Regions from separate parts of the Paenibacillus sp. OAE614 genome, predicted to be linked through region 2. Evidence: predicted binding sites of a transcription regulator. Region 2 holds the regulator's gene; the other holds the start of a gene.
What was found. Region 2 encodes CtsR, which represses protease genes until heat stress. Its sites were predicted from a motif close to ATGGTCAATAAAGGTCAAACA; they were not measured.
Positions count from the first base shown of each region.

Region 1: the regulator CtsR is predicted to act here: its motif matches at 4,477-4,497, upstream of clpP (ATP-dependent Clp endopeptidase proteolytic subunit ClpP).

Region 1 covers NZ_JBEPOD010000001.1:6,705,212-6,715,401, forward strand. The annotation lists gene tpiA (triose-phosphate isomerase) at 1-494, opposite strand, end outside; gene ABIE48_RS30680 (phosphoglycerate kinase) at 558-1,739, opposite strand; gene gap (type I glyceraldehyde-3-phosphate dehydrogenase) at 1,934-2,944, opposite strand; gene ABIE48_RS30690 (sugar-binding transcriptional regulator) at 3,024-4,061, opposite strand; tRNA gene ABIE48_RS30695 (tRNA-Arg) at 4,302-4,376, shown strand; gene clpP (ATP-dependent Clp endopeptidase proteolytic subunit ClpP) at 4,585-5,181, shown strand; gene nrdI (class Ib ribonucleoside-diphosphate reductase assembly flavoprotein NrdI) at 5,608-5,967, shown strand; gene nrdE (class 1b ribonucleoside-diphosphate reductase subunit alpha) at 5,954-8,038, shown strand; gene nrdF (class 1b ribonucleoside-diphosphate reductase subunit beta) at 8,117-9,073, shown strand; gene ABIE48_RS30720 (MFS transporter) at 9,263-10,190, shown strand, end outside.
Region 2 covers NZ_JBEPOD010000001.1:7,462,581-7,472,770, forward strand. The annotation lists gene ABIE48_RS34035 (GNAT family N-acetyltransferase) at 381-1,568, shown strand; gene ABIE48_RS34040 (CtsR family transcriptional regulator) at 1,974-2,435, shown strand; gene mcsA (protein-arginine kinase activator protein McsA) at 2,465-2,989, shown strand; gene mcsB (protein-arginine kinase McsB) at 3,018-4,076, shown strand; gene clpC (ATP-dependent protease ATP-binding subunit ClpC) at 4,154-6,604, shown strand; gene radA (DNA repair protein RadA) at 6,831-8,198, shown strand; gene disA (DNA integrity scanning diadenylate cyclase DisA) at 8,212-9,288, shown strand; gene pssA (CDP-diacylglycerol--serine O-phosphatidyltransferase) at 9,343-10,074, shown strand; gene ABIE48_RS34075 (nucleoside triphosphate pyrophosphohydrolase family protein) at 10,180-10,190, opposite strand, start outside.

The DNA.
Region 1 (10,190 bases), 760 kb from region 2:
TAAGCGATAACCACTTGAGCCGCCTGTTCTGCGGACAATCCTTGGAACGCTTCTTCCGTCTGCACTTTGCATATGTCTTTCGTTTGGCCGGCTTCGCGCTCTTCCAGCTTCTCACCGACGCACACGATTGGAGTCAGGTCATGACGGAAAGCCGCTTGAACCTTTTTGTTTACGGTCTCGTCGGTTTCGGCAAAATATTGCCGGCGCTCGGAGTGGCCGATGATGACGTAGTCTACGCCAAGGTCTTTCAGCATCACGCCGCTGATTTCCCCGGTGAACGCACCGTTGTCTTCAAAATGCAGGTTTTGGGCACCGATTTTGATCGATGTGCCTTTCACGGCTTCCACCAAAGCGGGAAGGTTCGTGAACGGAGCGCAGATGACGCTCTCCACGCCTTCAACTTCAGCTTTGCCTTTGACTTCTTCGATAAACGTTTTGGCTTCCGGAACGGTTTTGAACATTTTCCAGTTGCCGGCGATGATAGGTGTTCTCACACTTTTCACTCCTTTTTTGTCCTTACGGGTCCGTACGTTCCGCGCTCTTTCGGCGCTTCTTGCTTACTTGTCGTTCAGTGCCACGACGCCAGGGAGAGCCTTGCCTTCCATGAATTCGAGGGATGCTCCGCCGCCAGTGGAGATGTGATCCATTTTGTCAGCCAGATGGAATTTCTCTGCAGCTGCCGCCGAGTCGCCGCCGCCGATGATCGTGTAGCCTTCGGTTTGAGCGCAGGCTTCCGCCACTTCACGTGTACCGTTGGAGAAAGGATCGATTTCAAATACGCCCATCGGTCCGTTCCATACCACGAGCTTGGAGTTCTTGATAATCTCCGCATATTTGGCACGGGTTTTCGGTCCGATGTCCACGCCTTCCCATTTCTCAGGGATGTTGCCGACTTCTACGATGTCCACGTTCGCATTGGCGCTGAAATCGTCCGCGATGACAATGTCGACCGGAAGCAGGAAGTTTTTGCCGAGATCCTTCGCTTTTTGGATAAATCCGAGCGCGACATCCAGTTTTTCATTATCGCACAAAGACAGACCGATTTCATAGCCCTGTGCCTTCATGAACGTATAGGACAGGCCGCCGCCGATCAGTACGTTATCCGCGATGTTCAGCAGGTTGTCGATAACGTCGATTTTATCCTTAACCTTGGAACCGCCGATGATCGCTGTGAAAGGACGCTCCGGATTGGACAGTGCTTTACCGAGTACGGAAAGTTCCTTCTCCATCAGCAGGCCGGAAACAGCCGGCAGGTAATGGGCGATACCTTCGGTCGAAGCGTGCGCACGGTGAGCAGCACCAAACGCGTCGTTTACGAACAGGTCAGCCAGCTCAGCGAACTGCTTCGCTAGTTCCGGATCGTTTTTCTCTTCGCCAGGGTAAAAGCGGACATTTTCAAGCAGCAGCACGTCGCCGTTGTTCAGCTTCTCCACTTGCGCTTTGACCGCGTCGCCAACTGCTTCGTCAGCCTTGGCAACCGGTTTGCCGAGCAGCTCGGACAGGCGCTCTGCCGCAGGTGTCAGACGCATGGATTCTACCACTTCGCCTTTCGGGCGTCCCATGTGGCTGGCCAGAATCACTTTCGCGCCATGCTCGATCAGGTAGTTGATCGTTGGCAGCGTTTCACGGATCCGTGTATCGTCGGTAATTTTGCCGTCTTCCAATGGCACGTTAAAATCAACGCGCACGAATACGCGCTTGCCGTTTACTTCTACATCACGTACAGACTTCTTGTTCATCGTATTGTTTCCCTCCGCACCCATATTTTTAACGGGACAGTCTCCTCAGCCCGTGGTTCAGCATGTTAGGACATTATCTTGCAATCATAGAATGGCTCAGCTCCGCTGAAAATTTATGCATTCTATATTTTAAAGAGCGGAAACATAGGATGCCTGTTTCCGCTCGGGATGTTTTCGCTATGGGATGGCCGATATTACTTAGCGATCTTAGCGAAGTATGCCAATGTGCGAACCAATTGGGAAGTGTAAGACATTTCGTTGTCGTACCAAGCAACGGTTTTAACCAGCTGTTGGTCGCCAACAGTCAACACTTTAGTTTGAGTAGCGTCGAAGAGCGAACCGAACGTGATGCCTTTGATGTCGGAAGATACGATTTCGTCTTCAGTGTAGCCGTAAGTTTCTGGATCGGAAGCTTCTTTCATTGCTGCGTTCACTTCGTCAGCCGTTACTTTGGTGTTCAGAACTGTAACGAGCTCAGTCAGGGAACCTGTTGGTACAGGTACGCGTTGAGCGGCACCGTCCAGTTTGCCTTGCAGTTCTGGAAGAACCAGACCAATCGCTTTTGCAGCGCCAGTGGAGTTAGGAATGATGTTTTCTGCAGCTGCACGCGCACGACGGAAGTCACCTTTTGGATGCGGAGCGTCCAGGGTGTTTTGGTCGCCAGTGTAAGCGTGGATCGTTGTCATCAAACCTTGAACGATACCGAACTTGTCGTTCAGCGTTTTGGCCATAGGAGCCAGGCAGTTCGTTGTGCAAGATGCGCCGGAGATTACTGTCTCAGTTCCGTCCAGTGTCTCATGGTTAACGTTGTATACGATCGTCTTCATGTCGCCTGTAGCCGGAGCGGAGATCACAACTTTCTTAGCGCCGCCTTTCAGGTGTTTCTCAGCAGCCTCTTTCGTTGTGAAGAAGCCTGTGCACTCGAGAACGATGTCTACGCCAAGATCGCCCCAAGGAAGTTCTTCAGGGTTACGGTTCGCCAGAACCTTAACTTCTTTGCCGTTCACTTTGAAGAAGCCGTCGTGAACTTCGATGTCTCCGTTGAAAGTGCCTTGCGTTGTATCATATTTGAGCAGATGGGCCAACATCTTAGCGTCAGTAAGGTCGTTGATGGCTACAACTTCGATGCCTTCCACATTTTGAATACGGCGGAAAGCGAGTCGTCCGATACGTCCAAAACCGTTAATGCCTACTTTTACACTCATTGAATAGTCCTCCCAAAAGTTCGTATTTTATTTATTCAAAACAGGTAGATACCTGTCATGACATCAAAAGGAATGTTGTTTACTCGCCGTCGATTTCCCGGCAGATCTCGATTGCGGCCGCTTCGTCAACCACCAGAATGTCCTCGTGGCCGAACTTGAGCACCGCATGGATCGCTTGGGCCTTGCTTCGGCCGCCCGCAATGCCGATGACGGTCTCGGTCCGCATAATGTCCTCCAGCCGCAGCCCCAAAGTCATCATTTTATGAACGACAACGCCTTGTTCATTGAAATAGTAGCCAAAGGATTCGGCTACGGCTCCTTCCGACCGGATCTCCTCCACGGCGGCGGGATCCAGCCTTCTGCGACGGGTCATCTCCATCGCGTCCCCGATGCCGTGCATGATGATGCGGCAGTGCCTGATCGCCTGCACGATCTCCTGGATGTTGCGGTCCTGCACCAGCGACTGATACGCTTCATCGCTCAGGAGGTCCGGCACATGCAGCAGCCGGTACTGCGCGCCGACGCGCTTGGCCATGGTGGATGCGATCGTGTTCGCCTGAAACTCCACACTTTCGCCAAGTCCGCCCCTAGCTGGCACGAACCAGCTGTTCTTCATCGGTACGGCCGCCTGCGGCGTCAACTGCTCCGCCACTTCGGCGAGCGTTGAGCCTCCAGTCACCGCTACGGTGTCCCCTTGGTTCATGACGCCAAGCAGCGCTTTGGCACCCGCGCGTCCCAAGTCACGCTTCGTGAGCGGCGACGATTCGCAATCCCCGGGCACGACCACGACTTTGCGCAAGCCGTACGTCTGGCGGATCTTCTCGCCAAGATCATTGAGGCCGAACAGCACTTTCACCATCGGCTCCATCTGTTCGAGCAGCTTGCTTCCCGCCTCACTGACCCTCATCCCAGAGCTCTCGATCTCAATCAGGCCCTGGGACTTGAGAAGATCCGTCTCGGCCCGCAGCACCCGCTCGGTCATATGCAGGGATGCAGCGAGCGTTCTCCGGCCGATCAGCTCCGACAGCATGATCTGATGAAGAATGGTATATCTGGTCTTGAGAACGTCCACGAGATCAGGCAGAAGCTGCTTTTGTATCTCTAATATATCCCGCATTTCTTTCCACTCCTGCAACTTCGCTTCCCTCTCTCCACTGGCCCTAAAATGTCCCGGGTCAACGTTTTAAGTCCCACCACTATTCTACTCAATAATGGGGCTGGTTGCAAGTAGTCCACTGACTATAATTCACATCAGCCTTTCCTCCTATACAGCATTTTCCTGATCCAAAAAAATTAATAACTTAACCCTTGCATTTTGAGGCAAGCTATCATATAATAACTCTTGCTATTGAATTTTGCGCCCGTGGTCCAATGGATATGACGTAGGCCTCCGAAGCCTGAGATCGAGGTTCAATTCCTCGCGGGCGCGCCATTTTTCTTCAATAGAAGAGAACGCAGAACGGCAACCGTTCTACGTTATGTTTTTAACCAAACGTACCACAGCCAATCAGATGGCTATTTTTTTTACCTTGAGTTTGACTTTCTTTGACTTTTTGTTTGAAATTGTTTATCATGTGGTTAATACGGTAACAGTATGTATAGAATGACCTATTTTGAGCCAATTAAGGGAGGTTTTCCACGTGAGTTATATTCCTATGGTCGTCGAACAAAGCAACCGCGGTGAACGGGCTTACGACATCTATTCCCGTTTGCTGAAAGACCGCATCATTTTCCTGGGCACCGAAGTCAATGACGTGGTCGCCAATTCTATCATCGCCCAGCTGCTGTTCCTCGCAGCCGAAGATCCGGAGAAAGACATCCATTTGTACATTAACAGCCCCGGCGGATCCATTACGGCCGGTATGGCGATTTTCGATACAATGCAGTTCATCAAACCGGACGTATCTACAATCTGCGTAGGCTTGGCCGCTTCCATGGGCGCGTTCCTGCTGAACGCCGGCGCCAAGGGCAAACGCTTCGGCCTGCCGAACAGTGAGATCATGATCCACCAGCCGCTCGGGGGTGCGCAAGGCCAGGCTACGGATATCGAAATCCGCGCCCGCCGCATTCTGAAAATGCGCGACACCTTGAACCGCATCCTGTCCGAACGTACCGGACAGCCGCTGGAGCGCATCGAGAAAGACACCGACCGTGACTACTTCATGAGCGCAGCTGAAGCGCAGGAATACGGACTGATCGATAAAGTTCTGGAAAGCACTCCAATCCAAGGCGTGTAAATATTCGCGGCTTTGGAACCGAAGAAAAACAGGGAATCTCCCCGAATCGATCCGCTTACGGATCGCCGGGAGGCTCCCTGTTTTTTTGTTTATCAAGGCCCCGCGCAGGAGCGGACGCGCTATTAGAACATGATTCTCATAGGCTTGACCACATCAATATATTGATGTATTATTCTTAATACATGCCAAATATCATCTACATATTGATTTCCATCGGCATAGTATATATAACATATTTTCCCTCTATCCCAGTCTATTCGGTGTAGTTCTAGGATTAAGGGATTTCATTTTCAGCGAAGCTGAACCATTCTGTGATCACAAGAATAACGACCACGATATGTGGTGTGGTTATCTACAATGACGTCAATAGACGTTTTTTTTGCGCCCGTGACCACGGCAGAGAACATTATTCAGGAGTGAAGGATCATGCTGATCGTCTATGATTCCAAGACCGGCAATGTCAGACGCTTTATCAACAAGCTGAACATGAGAGCCATTCCGATCGAAGAGCAGGAGCAGGTGAATGAGCCTTACGTGCTCGTAACGTATACAACGGGTTTTGGGCAGGTGCCCGAGAAAGTGTCCAACTTCCTGTCGAAGAACAACCGCATGCTTCGCGGCGTGTCGGCAAGCGGCAACCGGAACTGGGGGCCTCGTTTTGCCAAGAGCGCGGATACGATATCAGAGATGTACCATGTGCCGGTCATCACCAAGTTCGAACTATCGGGAACGATGCGGGATACGGAGATTTTCAAAGAGAGGGTGCGGAGCATTGAAGCATATTGAACTCAACAACGAAATTATGCAGCGCGGATCGGACGGTTACTTTCTATTGGAAAAAGACCGGGAGGCGGTTGCCGCCTTTATGGGGGAAGTGGAGCGCGATACGATGAAGTTCGGCTCCCTGCGCGAGAAGCTGGATTACCTGATCAGCAACGACTACTATGAGAACGTGTTTGAGCATTACACCTACGACGAAGTCGAGTCCGTGTTCAACCTGACGGCGAGCAGCGACTTCCAATTCCAGTCCTACATGGCGATCTCGAAGTTCTACAAGGACTATGCGATGAGAACCAACGACAAGAAGCAGTACCTGGAGCAGTACCCGGACCGCGTCGCCATCGTGGCGCTGTACTTGGGCGAAGGAAATATCGGTAAAGCGCTCCGCATCGCCGAAGCGATGATTGAGCAGCGGCTGCAGCCTGCGACCCCGACCTTCCTCAATGCCGGCAAAAGCCGCCGCGGCGAGCTGGTCTCCTGCTTCCTGCTGGAAATGGACGATTCGCTCAATTCGATCAACTACGTGCTCGGCACCTGCATGCAGCTGTCCAAAATCGGCGGCGGCGTCGCCGTCAATTTGTCCAAGCTGCGTGGGCGCGGCGAACCGATCAAAGGCGTGGCCGGAGCGGCCAAAGGCATCATGCCGGTGCTGAAGCTGATGGAGGACGCGTTCTCCTATGCCGACCAAATGGGCCAGCGCAAAGGCTCGGGTGCTGGATACTATAACATTTTCGGCTGGGATGTTATCGAGTTCCTTGATTCGAAGAAAATCAACGCCGACGAGAAGCTGCGCATCAAGACGCTGTCGATCGGTCTGATTGTCCCGAACAAATTTTACGAGCTCGCCGCCCAGAACAAGCCGCTTGTGGTCTTTGGCCCCTACTCGGTGTACAAAGCCTACGGCAAGCATCTGGACGACCTGGACATGGACGAAATGTACGACGAGCTTCTCGCCAATGACCAGGTGACGAAGAAAACCGTCATGAGCGCCCGCGACATGCTGACGAAAATCGCCTCGATCCAGCTCGAGTCCGGTTATCCGTACATCGTGAACAAATCGAACGCTAACAAAGTACATGCGTTGAAGGATGTCGGCCAGATCAAAATGTCCAACCTGTGCACGGAAATTTTCCAGCTGCAGGAGACATCGGAAATTAACGACTACGGTGTCGATGATGTGATTCGCCGGGACATCAGCTGCAACCTGGCCTCGCTGAACATCGTGAACGTGATGGAGCAGGGCAAAATCAAGGAATCCGTCCGTGTCGGCATCGAGGCCCTTACCGTCGTCAGCGATCACTCCCGCGTGGAGAACGCGCCGGGCGTGAGCCTCGCCAACAAGGAGCTGCACTCCGTCGGCCTTGGAGCCATGAACCTGAACGGTTACCTGGCCAAAAACAAAATCGCATACGAGAGCGCGGAAGCGCGCGAGTTTGCGAGCACCTTTTTCATGATGATGAACTACTACTCGCTGGAGCAAAGCATGGAAATCGCGCGCGATCGCGGCGAAACGTTCCGGGACTTCGACAAGTCCGAGTACGCGAAGGGTACCTATTTTGACCGCTACCTCGAAAAGGACTTCCGGCCGCAATCGGAACGCGTGAAGCAGCTGTTTGAAGGCATCGAGATCCCGTCCCCTGAGGACTGGGCACAGCTCAAGGCGCTTGTGCAGAAGCACGGACTGTACCATGCCTACCGTCTGGCGATCGCGCCGACGCAGAGCATCTCGTACATCCAGAACGCGACGTCCAGCGTCATGCCAATCGTCGAGCATATCGAAACGCGTACCTACGCGAACTCGACGACATATTACCCGATGCCGTTCCTCAGCGCGGAAACGCAGTGGTATTATAAATCGGCCTACAATATCGACCAGTTCCGCCTGATCGACATGATCGCGGAAATCCAGCAGCATGTGGACCAAGGCATTTCCACCGTGCTGCACGTCAACAGCACCGTATCGACCCGGGAGTTGTCCCGTTTCTATATTTACGCCGCCCAGAAGGGGCTCAAATCGCTGTACTACACCCGGACGAAAAAATTGTCCATCGAAGAGTGCACCAGCTGCGCCGTCTAAATTCGAATATTACGCAAGGCGACGGCGGGGGCTTGAACAGCCCCTGTCGCCTTCTTCTATAAAAGGAGCAATGGCCTGATGAAAGCAGTAAACTGGAACCGGCCTGACGACGATTTTACGCTCATGTTCTGGCAGCAGAACATCATGCAGTTTTGGACCGACGACGAAATCCCTTTGTCCGACGATAAAATGGACTGGATCAAAATGACCGACGAGGAGCGCACCGCCTACAAGCATGTTCTTGGCGGACTGACGCTGCTGGATACGCTGCAGGGCGGCGTCGGCATGCCGAAAATTTTGGAGCATGTGGAAGGCCTGCAGCGCAAAGCCGTGCTCGGCTTCATGTCGATGATGGAGCAAATCCACGCCAAATCGTACAGCAGCATTTTCACCACGCTCGCTTCGACGGAAGAGATCGACGCCATTTTCCGCTGGGTGGAGGACAACGAGCAGCTGCAGTTCAAAGCGAAGAGCATCGAATCCTGGTACGCAAACATTCAAACCAAGCGCGATCTGTACAAGGCGATGGCCGCTTCCGTCTTCCTGGAAAGCTATCTGTTCTACAGCGGCTTCTTCTATCCGCTTTACCTGGCCGGCCAGGGCAAAATGACCAGCAGCGGCGAAATCATCGACCTGATCATCCGTGACGAGAGCATTCACGGCCTGTACGTCGGCACGCTGGCCCAGGAGCTGTTCCAGGAGTTCTCTTTCGAAGAGCAGGAGGAACTGCGCCGGGAGCTGTACGAGCTGCTTGAGACGCTGTATCAGAACGAGGTGAAATATACGGATGACTTGTACAGCCCGATCGGACTGCAGGAGGAAGTGAAAACCTATGTCCGCTATAACGCCAACAAAGCGCTGATGAATCTCGGCTTCGAGCCGCATTTCCCGGAAGAGCCGATCAACCCGATCGTCTTCAACGGGATCAGCACCCACACCAAGCAGCATGATTTCTTCTCAAAAAAAGGCAACGGCTACGTCCGCGCGATCAACATCGAGCCGCTGTCCGACGACGACTTCGTGTTTGACGTATAAGTTCCGTCAAGTAAACAGAAGGAGCTCCGCTCCATAACAAAATCCCCTTTGAGCAGGCAAGTGCAGGAAAGCGCACTGCCGTTTGCTCAGAGGGGATTTTTTCTTTGTTGACATTTCAAATTATTTTGAAATATAATGTTCCCGATCCAATCATTTCAAAATAATTTGAATTATAGGGGTGAACTACGAATGTCTACTGATCAACAAACTCGGCTAAGCGGCTCTACAACCGAGATCGCTGCTGTCAAGCAGCGGGGCATGGGATGGAGTTTGGCACTGCTTGCTCTAGCACAGCTGATTTACGGGCTCGACATCAATATCGTTTTCGTCGCTTTGCCTGAGATCGGACATGGCCTTGGCTTCTCGGAACAGTCCCTGCAATGGGTGGTCAGTGCTTACACGGTTTTCTGCGGGGGCTTCCTGCTTCTTGGAGGGCGTGCTGCCGATATGCTGGGACAAAAGCGAATGTTTATTTTTGCGTTGGTCCTTTACGCCCTTTCTTCGCTATTGGGAGGCTTGGCTTGGGACCCGCTCGTCATCATTATAGCCCGTGCCATCCAAGGTATCGGAGCGGCGTTCCTGTTTCCCGCTACGTTATCGCTGATCAACCGATTGTTTGAGGAAGGCCCGCGCCGAAACCGCGCTCTTGCCGTATGGGGCGGGGCAGGAGCCAGCGGCCTGACGATTGGCTCGATTCTAGGTGGGGTATTGACCAATGCGTTCGGCTGGGAAGCGGTCTTTTTGGTGAATGTTCCATTAGCAGGAATCGTTGCACTAGCCGCGCTGTTCGTTATTCCCCGCGACGAACGGCGGAATCAAAAGCGCTATTTCGATGTGCCCGGCGCCGCCACGGTAACCGCAGGCGCTACTCTCTTGGTATATGTTCTTGTCCAGGGGCCCGAATTGGGCTGGGCCTCCACGGAAATGATCATATGTGCTGCCCTTTCCCTGATCCTCTTGTCGATCTTCGCCCTGATCGAAATACGCAGTACCGCTCCTTTAATGTCGATCCATCTTTTCCGTAACCGCAGCTTGGCTGCCAGCATGGTCATTACATTCATCTACATGGGGACGTTTGGTGCCTTACCTTACTTCCTGACAACCTTATTTCAAAATG
Region 2 (10,190 bases):
TGTTGATAACATCGACAGTGGTTTTTTTGTTCCCCCCCGCTCCTGTTGATAAGGGGCTTTTTTCATCCACAGCCCCCAATGTTTTTGACATTCCTTCATCTTAATTATGCACAGATAACGTTTTCGACTCCCCGTTTCGCCAAAAAACCATCCACAAATACACAAAATGATCCCCATAACCCACAGATGATCGTGAATAACCACGACAAGATCCTATTCTTTATATTAGTTGTCCCCAGGTAAACAGGATAAATTGCAGGATGGATTGACTTTGCACACAGGTTTTGCCATACTCGTCTTTGAATTGAATTCAATGATTGTCAGGACGATGATGGTTTGATTGAATTCGCAGGCACATCCTTAATAGGCGAGGTGGAAGCATGGAAATCCGGAATTTACGGGAAGAAGAATTTGAGCAAAGCACTCGGCTAAGCGAATATGCTTTTCAATACAAGATGACTCCCGAGCGAAAGCAGCTGGCCAAAGAACGATTTAAACCTGAGCAGGTGTGGGGCATTTTTGACGAAGATGAGCAACTGGCTGCTAAGCTGGTGTTAATCCCGTTTACGGTATCGGTTCAAGGTGAGACTTTTCCTATGGGCGGAATTGCGAGCGTTTCCACATGGCCGGAGAACCGAAGGCAGGGTTATATTAAGCATCTGTTGACGCACGCGCTGCAGCAGATGAATGAGAACGGGCAAGTCTTTTCCATGCTGCATCCTTTTTCCTACCCGTTTTACCGGAAATACGGCTGGGAAATGTTCAGCGAGTACAAGAAATATGTCATTTCTACCGATAAATTGCCGGCAAAGGTCATCACTGAAGGCGCGATTCGGCGGGATACCAAGGACGTGGATGTTCTGGATACGGTCTATGCTGCATTTTCCAAACGTTATAATGGATTAATGGTCCGAACCCGGGAATGGTGGACCCGTTCGGTACTGGATGAAGATGGGCATACCGCGGTATATTATTCGGCATCAGGTGCGCCGGAAGGATATGTTCTTTATAAGGTGGAAAACAAGGAGTTTACCATCGATGAACTCGTTTATGTCACGGATGAGGCACGTCGTGCGCTATGGACTTATATCGCCAATCACGATTCAATGGTGACGCAGGTAATCGTCAATTTCATGCCGATAGATGACAGTCTTACATATCATTTGGCCGATCCACGTATTAACCAGGAAATTATCCCATATGGGATGGCCCGTATCGTAAATATGAAGAAACTCGTCGAAGCTTATCCTTTTACAGCCTCCGGCGAGGGGGGATCCGAGCGTCTAACTATTCAGCTGACGGATATGTATGCACCTTGGAATGAAGGCGTTTGGAGCTGGTCGTTCTCATCGGACGGAACCGCATCGGTCTCTCCCCTGGATTCATCTCAAGAACAGCAGGATGAGGTCCTTAGCTGCGACATCCAGGCACTGACCGTCATGCTGACGGGGTTCAAACGGCCGGCTGAACTATACCAATCCGGACGAATTTCAGGCAGTGCGAAGGCAGTGAGCATATTGGAAGCGCGGATCCCCGCCCGACAGACCTTGTTTATGGACTTCTTTTAATCATGGTATAATATTCCTTACTTTATAGTTCTTAAAGAGCTGGAATCCGGTCAGAATAATAGCCCTCTGCATACGTTGCAGGGGGTTATTTCGTATCGGTGCGGTATAAAAAGAAGGAGAACGTCAAAAATGAAGATACACCCTCTTGGCAAAACGTGAGAATATGTTATAATTTAGATCAAAGAAAGTCAAAGTCAACGTAAATTCAAATGTATGTTTGTTTACGGTTGAACTCACAATAGTGAATGCGCAAGGTTTAGATCAGTTATAACATATTCACCGGGTTAAGATCCAGATTCGAGCCCACGACCATTGGTTAAGTTTAGAGAAGATGGTATGGGTATGCGAACGGACTAACGAATGACCATGAAGGTCTTGACGTTTTAACGTAATGGAGGATGAACAATGCGTAATATCTCTGATATTATTGAACAATATCTGAAGGGTATTCTGCATGATAGTCCCGAAGGAATGATTGAAATTCAGCGCAACGATCTGGCTGATCAGTTCTCATGCGTTCCATCCCAGATCAACTATGTGATCAGTACACGATTCACGCTGGAAAAAGGTTATCTTGTGGAAAGCAAGCGCGGTGGCGGAGGGTATATCCGGATTCAACGGATTGAACTCCCGCAATACTCGGCGCTTCATACGCATCTCCACCAAACGATTGGGGAACGCATCGATCAGAACGTGGCCGAAGGGCTGATCTATCAGTTGGAGGAAGCACGCATCCTTAGCAAACGCGAAGCGAGCATTATGCGCGCCGCGATATCCAGAGAGTGCCTGATGATCAAGCTTCCTTACCGGGATGAGATACGTGCTCGGCTGATGAAGGCGATGCTGATTTCTTTGTTAGGCAAATAGGCTTACGGAGAAAAAGGAGGTACATCGGTATGCTTTGCCAAGAATGTGGTAAGAGACCGGCGACTCTCCATTTTACCAAGATTGTGAATGGTGAGAAGACGGAGTTTCATTTTTGCGAATCCTGTGCCCGGGAGAAAGGGGAAATGATCCCCGGAACCTCTGGCGGATTTTCTATACACAGCCTGCTGTCTGGTCTCATGGACATTGACATGGCCGGCAAAGGGGCGGCAAGCAGCGCCAAGGCTGCTCAATCGCTGAGATGTGAAGAGTGCGGGATGACGTACTCGCAGTTTAGCAAGATCGGCCGGTTCGGCTGCAGCTCCTGTTATAAGTACTTCGGCAACCGCCTGGACCCTCTGCTCAAAAGAGTTCACGGTAGTACCGTACATGTCGGCAAGCTGCCCAAGAGAGGCGGCAGCAAAATTCAAGCCAAACGGAAAATCGACGGCTTGAAGCTCGAGCTTCAGCAGCGTATTCATGAAGAGGAATTCGAAGAGGCTGCGAAGCTGCGCGACCAGATCCGTACGCTTGAGAAAGAATTGTCGGAACAGTAAAGTTCACTCGAAGGAGGAGGAATGCGTGATGCCAAATCTCCGGTTTACCGAGAAAGCGCTGAGCGATTGGATGCGCGGCCAGGCCGATGCTTCCGAAATCGTCATCAGCAGCCGGGTTCGGGTTGCGCGCAACCTGCAGCATCTTCCTTTTCCGCTATTGGCCACCCGCCAGCAGTCGGAGGAAGTGCTCAAACGTCTGACGGGTATTCCCAGTGATCACCTTCAGTCTTTTGGAACTTTTTATACCGTGGAGCTCGACCACATCGATCCGCTGGACAAAAGGGTGCTGGTAGAGAAGCATTTGATCAGCCCTAATTTGGCGAATGAATCCCAGAACGGCGCGGTGATCCTCAGTGAGGACGAATCGGTCAGCATTATGATTAACGAAGAGGACCATCTTCGCATTCAATGTCTATACCCCGGTTTTCAAATCCGCCAAGCCTGGGAGAAGGCCTCGAGCATTGACGATAAATTTGAGGAATACATCGATTACGCCTTTGACGATAAGCACGGGTACTTGACCAGCTGTCCAACCAATGTGGGCACAGGCCTGCGGGCTTCGGTCATGATGCACCTCCCGGCGCTGGTGATGACCCAGCAGATCAACCGGATTTTATCCGCCGTTTCACAAGTTGGGCTCACGGTTAGAGGAATTTACGGGGAAGGCAGCGAAGCAATAGGTAACCTGTTCCAAATTTCGAATCAGATTACCTTGGGACAGACCGAGAATGAAATCATCGACAACCTCCACAGCGTCGTGCTGCAGATTATCGAGCATGAGAAAAATGCACGCACGCGGCTTATGAACGATTCCAGACTTCGCATTACCGACCGCATCAAACGGTCCTATGGGATTTTATCCTACGCGGAAGTCATGGATTCGAAGGAGGCGGGGCAGCGTCTCTCCGACGTGCGCCTTGGGGTTGACCTCGGGATTCTCGAAGGACCGTCCATTTCGGTGATGAATGAACTGAATGTGATGACCCAGCCGGGCTTCCTGCAGAAAACCTACGGTCACGATATGAACACTGAAGAACGCGATATTTACCGGGCGAAGCTCATCCGGGAAACCCTCGGAAAGCGCTGAGCCTTTATGATATACAGCTTTACGATGAAGGACGCAAGTGGAGAAGCGATGATAAAACTCATGGAGGTGCAGGAGATATGATGTTCGGAAGATTTACGGAACGTGCGCAGAAGGTGCTCGCATTGGCACAAGAGGAAGCGGTTCGTTTAGGGCATAACAACATTGGTACGGAGCATATTTTGCTCGGACTGATCCGGGAAGGGGACGGCATAGCCGCTAAAGCTTTAATCGGACTCGGACTTGGCCTTGAAAAAATCCAGGATGAAGTGGAAACGCTCATCGGACGGGGGCAGGAACAGCCGACGAATATCGCTTATACCCCCCGCGCCAAAAAGGTAATTGAGCTGTCCATGGACGAAGCGCGCAAATTGGGTCATACGTATGTGGGCACAGAGCACATCCTGCTCGGCCTCATTCGCGAAGGCGAAGGCGTGGCCGCCCGTGTGTTGAATAATCTCGGCATCAGCCTGAATAAGGCACGCCAGCAAGTGCTGCAACTGCTGGGCAGCAGCGAGGCTGTATCCAGCCATCACGGCAACCAATCCAACGTCAGCACGCCGACGCTCGACAGCCTGGCTCGTGACTTGACTGCGATTGCCAAGGAAGGCAACCTGGATCCGGTCATCGGCCGCAGCAACGAGATCGAAAGAGTTATCCAGGTCCTCAGCCGCCGGACCAAAAACAATCCGGTGCTGATCGGTGAGCCGGGGGTTGGTAAAACCGCCATCGCCGAAGGCCTGGCGCAAAAAATAATCAACAACGAAATCCCGGAAACGCTGCGTGACAAACGCGTCATGACGCTGGACATGGGATCGGTTGTAGCCGGTACGAAATACCGCGGCGAGTTCGAGGACCGCTTGAAGAAAATCATGGATGAGATCCGCCAAGCGGGCAACATCATCCTCTTTATCGACGAGCTGCATACGCTGATCGGTGCCGGCGGCGCGGAAGGCGCTATCGACGCATCCAACATTCTGAAGCCGTCGCTTGCCCGCGGAGAGCTGCAGTGCATCGGTGCCACCACGCTGGATGAGTACCGCAAATATATCGAGAAAGACGCCGCTCTGGAGCGCCGTTTCCAACCGATCACGGTGGATCAGCCGTCTCCGGAAGAAGCGATTCAAATTCTGTTCGGCCTGCGCGACCGCTACGAAGCGCATCACCGCGTGAAAATTACGGATGAGGCGATCGTGGAAGCCGTGAAGCTGTCGGACCGCTACATTTCCGACCGGTTCCTGCCGGATAAAGCGATCGACCTGATCGACGAGGCGGGCTCTAAGGTAAGGCTTCACACGTACACCATTCCGCCGAATCTGAAGGAACTGGAAAGCCGGCTTGAAGATATCCGCAAGGAAAAAGATTCGGCCGTGCAAAGCCAGGAATTCGAGAAAGCGGCCGCCCTTCGCGATACGGAGCAGAAGATCCGCGAAGAGCTGGACGTTACAAAGAATCAATGGAAAGAGAAACAGGGCCGTACGGACTCCGAAGTGACGCCTGAGGATATCGCCCAGGTTGTGGCCAGCTGGACCGGTATTCCGGTCAGCAAGCTGAAGGAAGAAGAAACGGAACGCCTGCTGAATATGGAGACAATCCTGCACGAACGCGTTATCGGCCAGGAAGAAGCCGTCAAGGCGGTCAGCCGCGCGGTAAGACGTTCCCGTGCCGGTCTGAAGGATCCGAAACGTCCGATTGGATCGTTCATCTTCCTTGGACCTACGGGTGTAGGTAAAACCGAACTGGCCCGTGCTCTGGCCGAGGCGATGTTCGGCGACGAAAATGCGGTAGTCCGCATCGACATGTCCGAGTACATGGAGAAACACTCCACGTCCCGGCTGGTCGGAGCGCCTCCGGGATACGTCGGCTATGACGAAGGCGGCCAGCTGACCGAAAAAGTACGCCGCAAGCCGTACTCGGTCGTTCTGCTGGACGAAATCGAGAAGGCGCACCCTGAAGTGTTCAACATTCTGCTTCAAGTGCTGGAGGACGGCCGTCTGACCGACTCCAAGGGCCGCGTGGTGGACTTCCGCAACACGCTGATCATTCTGACCTCCAACGTCGGTGCGGAAGCGATCAAGCGGAACTCCACGATGGGCTTCACGGCAGCCGCTGACGCCGGGGCCGATTACAACAACATGAAGGATAAAGTGATGGGAGAGCTGAAGAAGAGCTTCCGTCCGGAATTCTTGAACCGGATCGACGAAATCATCGTCTTCCACTCGCTCGAAGAGAAGCACATCGCCGAAATCGTGACGACGATGACCGAAGAGCTGCGTAAACGCCTGCGCGAATTCGATGTCGACTTTACCCTGACGGATAAAGCCAAGGCATTCCTCGCCAAAGAAGGCTACGACCCGGCATTCGGTGCCCGTCCGCTTCGCCGGGCGATCCAGAAGCATATCGAGGACCGTCTGTCGGAAGAATTGCTCACGGGCCATGTGTCCAAGGGCGACTCGCTGATCATCGATGAAGAGAACGGCGCGTTGACGGTCAGCAAAAACGAAAATGTATCGGCCAATACACAGTCGTAAATGAGCCGGTGACCTCATAAGAAGCCTGAAACACAAGGGATTGCCCCGCCGGTTTTTATGGACCCGGCGGGTCGGTCCCTTTTCTGTTTGTTTCGCAGTGATAAATCAATGTAAAGTTTTTGGATAGACTTTACGATAAATCTTAATAAATGGTAAACTTAAAATAATGCCAAAATTCTGAGGTAACGACATAATTAGACAAATTGGCGGCAGCAAAGGAGAGAGCATGGCCAAATCGAAAACGAAATTTTACTGTACCGAGTGCGGCTATGAAGCTGCCAAGTGGTACGGAAAGTGTCCGGGCTGCCAGGCCTGGAACTCGATGGTAGAAGAAACGGAAAGCATCATCAAGACGCAGGGGATGAATTCCCCGCTTTTTCATAGTAAAGAAAAGCCGCTTTCGATCATAAATATAGAGAGCAGCCAGGAAGCTAGGGTGCTGACCGGGATCGGCGAGCTCAACCGCGTTCTGGGCGGCGGGATCGTTCCCGGATCGCTCATCCTCGTCGGGGGCGACCCCGGCATCGGCAAGTCGACCCTGCTCCTGCAAACGTCGCACGCTCTGACGCAGTCCGGCCTGCGCGTGCTGTACGTGTCCGGTGAGGAATCGGTCCGTCAGACCAAGCTCCGGGCGGATCGCCTCGGTGCCCTCTCGCCAGAACTGTACGTTCTGTGCGAGACGAATATGGATCTGATCGAAGAGGCGATCGAGAGTGTAAAGCCTCAGTTTCTGGTGATCGACTCCATCCAGACGGTCTACATTCCCGAGGTGACCAGCGCGCCGGGAAGCGTGGCGCAGGTCCGGGAATGTACGGCCCGGTTTATGCGGGTAGCCAAGGGGCTCGGCATCGCCACCGTCCTTGTAGGGCATGTTACAAAGGAAGGGGCCATCGCCGGACCGAGGCTGCTGGAGCATATGGTGGACTGTGTGCTTTATTTTGAAGGCGAGCGTCATCATACCTACCGGCTGTTAAGAGCCGTTAAGAACCGCTTTGGATCGACAAATGAGATCGGCATTTTCGAGATGAACGAGGTCGGGCTGGTCGAAGTAGGGAACCCGTCGGAGCTGTTTCTGTCCGAGCGTCCGCTGGGCGTGGCGGGATCCACGGTCGTTGCCAGCATGGAGGGCACCAGACCCGTCCTGGTCGAGCTTCAGGCCTTGATCTCTTCCACGCATTTTCCGTCACCCCGGCGTATGTGTACCGGGATCGACCATCACCGGATGGGACTGATCATTGCGGTGCTGGAGAAGCGGATGGGTATGTTCCTGCAGAATCAGGATGCGTACCTGAACGTGGCGGGGGGCGTCAAGCTGGACGAACCGGCGGTCGATCTGGCCATCGCCGTCAGCATCGCCTCCAGCTTTCGGGATATTCCGACAAAGCCGTATGACGTCATGTTCGGCGAAGTTGGCCTGACCGGTGAAGTTCGGGGCGTCTCCCGTGTGGAACAGCGCGTCCGGGAAGCGGAGAAGCTGGGGTTCAAGCGGATTATTTTACCGGAGAAAAGTTTGAAAGGATGGAGGCACCCCAAAGGTATTGAAATCATCGGAGTGAGTACCGTTGCAGATGCACTAGCGGTCGCGTTAGATTAGGGGGCAAATGAAGATGAAAGAACCGAGCCAATTGGAGAAAATGAACGATTTATTGAAGCTCGTGGCACCCGGTACGCCGTTTCGCGACGGCCTGGAAAACGTGCTGCGCGCCAAAACCGGGGGACTGCTGGTGGTCGGCTACAGTCCCGAAGTGATGGAGGTTGTGGACGGAGGCTTCTCCATCAACTGCGATTTCTCGCCCAACTACTTATATGAGCTGGCCAAGATGGACGGGGCCATCATTTTGAGCGAAGACCTGAAGCGGATTCTGTATGCCAACACCCAGCTGATTCCGGACTCGTCCATATCTTCGATCGAAACGGGGATTCGGCACCGGACGGCCGAACGGGTCGCCAAACAGACCGGCAAGCTGGTCGTGTCGATTTCCCAGCGCCGGAACATTATTACCTTGTACCAAGGGACGCTCCGCTACGCGTTGAAAGAGATCGGCGTCATTCTAACCAAAGCTAACCAGGCGCTTCAGACACTGGAGAAGTACCGGGCGGTGCTGAACCAGTCGCTGACAAACCTGTCGGCTTCCGAATTCGAAGAGCTGGTCACCGTTCCCGAAGTGGTCAACGTCATTCAGCGCGTGGAGATGGTTCTGCGCATCAAGATGGAAATCAAGCGCTACATCAACGAGCTGGGGAACGAAGGGCGCCTGATCAGCATGCAGATGGAAGAGCTCGTGAGCAACATGGAGGAAGAAGCCTGGCTTCTGTACAAAGACTATGCCCGTGACGACAACGATGAGAAGATCCGCGAGATGATCGCCGGATTGAAACGGGCGACCGACGACGAGCTGCTCGATATCCACTATGTCGTCCGCCTGCTGGGATATCCGTTGTCGGCTGCAACCTCAGAAGAGTCTGTAGCACCCCGTGGTTACCGGATCCTCAATAAAATTCCACGTCTGCCGAACGTCATCATTCACAACCTGGTGGAACGCTTTGAACGGCTGCCGCATATCATGATGGCTACGATCGAAGAATTGGATGAAGTGGATGGAATTGGCGAAGTCAGAGCCCGCAATATTAAAGAGGGACTGAAACGCTTGCAGGAACAAGTATTCATTGACAGACAAATTTAAATGCCATACAATCAATGGATGACATGGGGGTACTACGATATTTGAGGTGAGAAAATGTTTACGAAATCAATTCCGAACATGTGTACCTTGGGTAACTTGTTTCTCGGAATGGTAGGGATTATGCTGGCCCTCGACAACAAGCTGAGCTTGGCGGCCATCATGATTATCATTGCAATGCTTCTCGACGGATTGGACGGCCGGGTGGCCCGGGCGCTCAATGCACAGAGTGAGTTGGGCAAGGAACTGGACTCCCTCTCGGATGTAATTTCCTTTGGTGTTGCACCCGCTCTTATCATGTACATTTCTTGTTTCCACGATATGCATCACGCGCTGATCTGGACGGTAACCGCCGTATTTCCCATGTGCGGGGCGCTTCGGCTTGCCCGCTTCAACGTCCAATCAGGCAGCCCGGGATACTTTATAGGTCTGCCTATACCGGCAGCGGGCGGTGTGCTTGCTACATTATCTTTGTTCCGTGATGATATTTCCGCCCCCTATATGATCATCGCCATGCTGCTGCTGTCATACCTGATGGTCAGCACGGTCCGGTATCCGAACTTCAAGAAAATCGGCTTTCCGAAGAAAGCGATGATGTATGCGCCGTTCGTCATTCTTGCCGCAGTTGCGGTCGCCGTCACGTTCCCGGATCAGCTCTCCAAGCTGATTTTCCTGCCGCTGGTGTTGTATGCCGCTTACGGTGTGAAGGAGAACATGAGAAGGTTGTCGCGGAGACGCCGCCGCCATCGCGAGCAGTCCGATAAAGTGTTCAACGACCACTCCTCATAAATGACGTCCTGTTTAATAGAACGGGATGCAAAAATAAAAAGCATTTATTTCCTGCCCGGAGCAGCGAGATAAATGCTTTTTTTGATGTATAAAAAATCTTGTCGTCTATGACATGT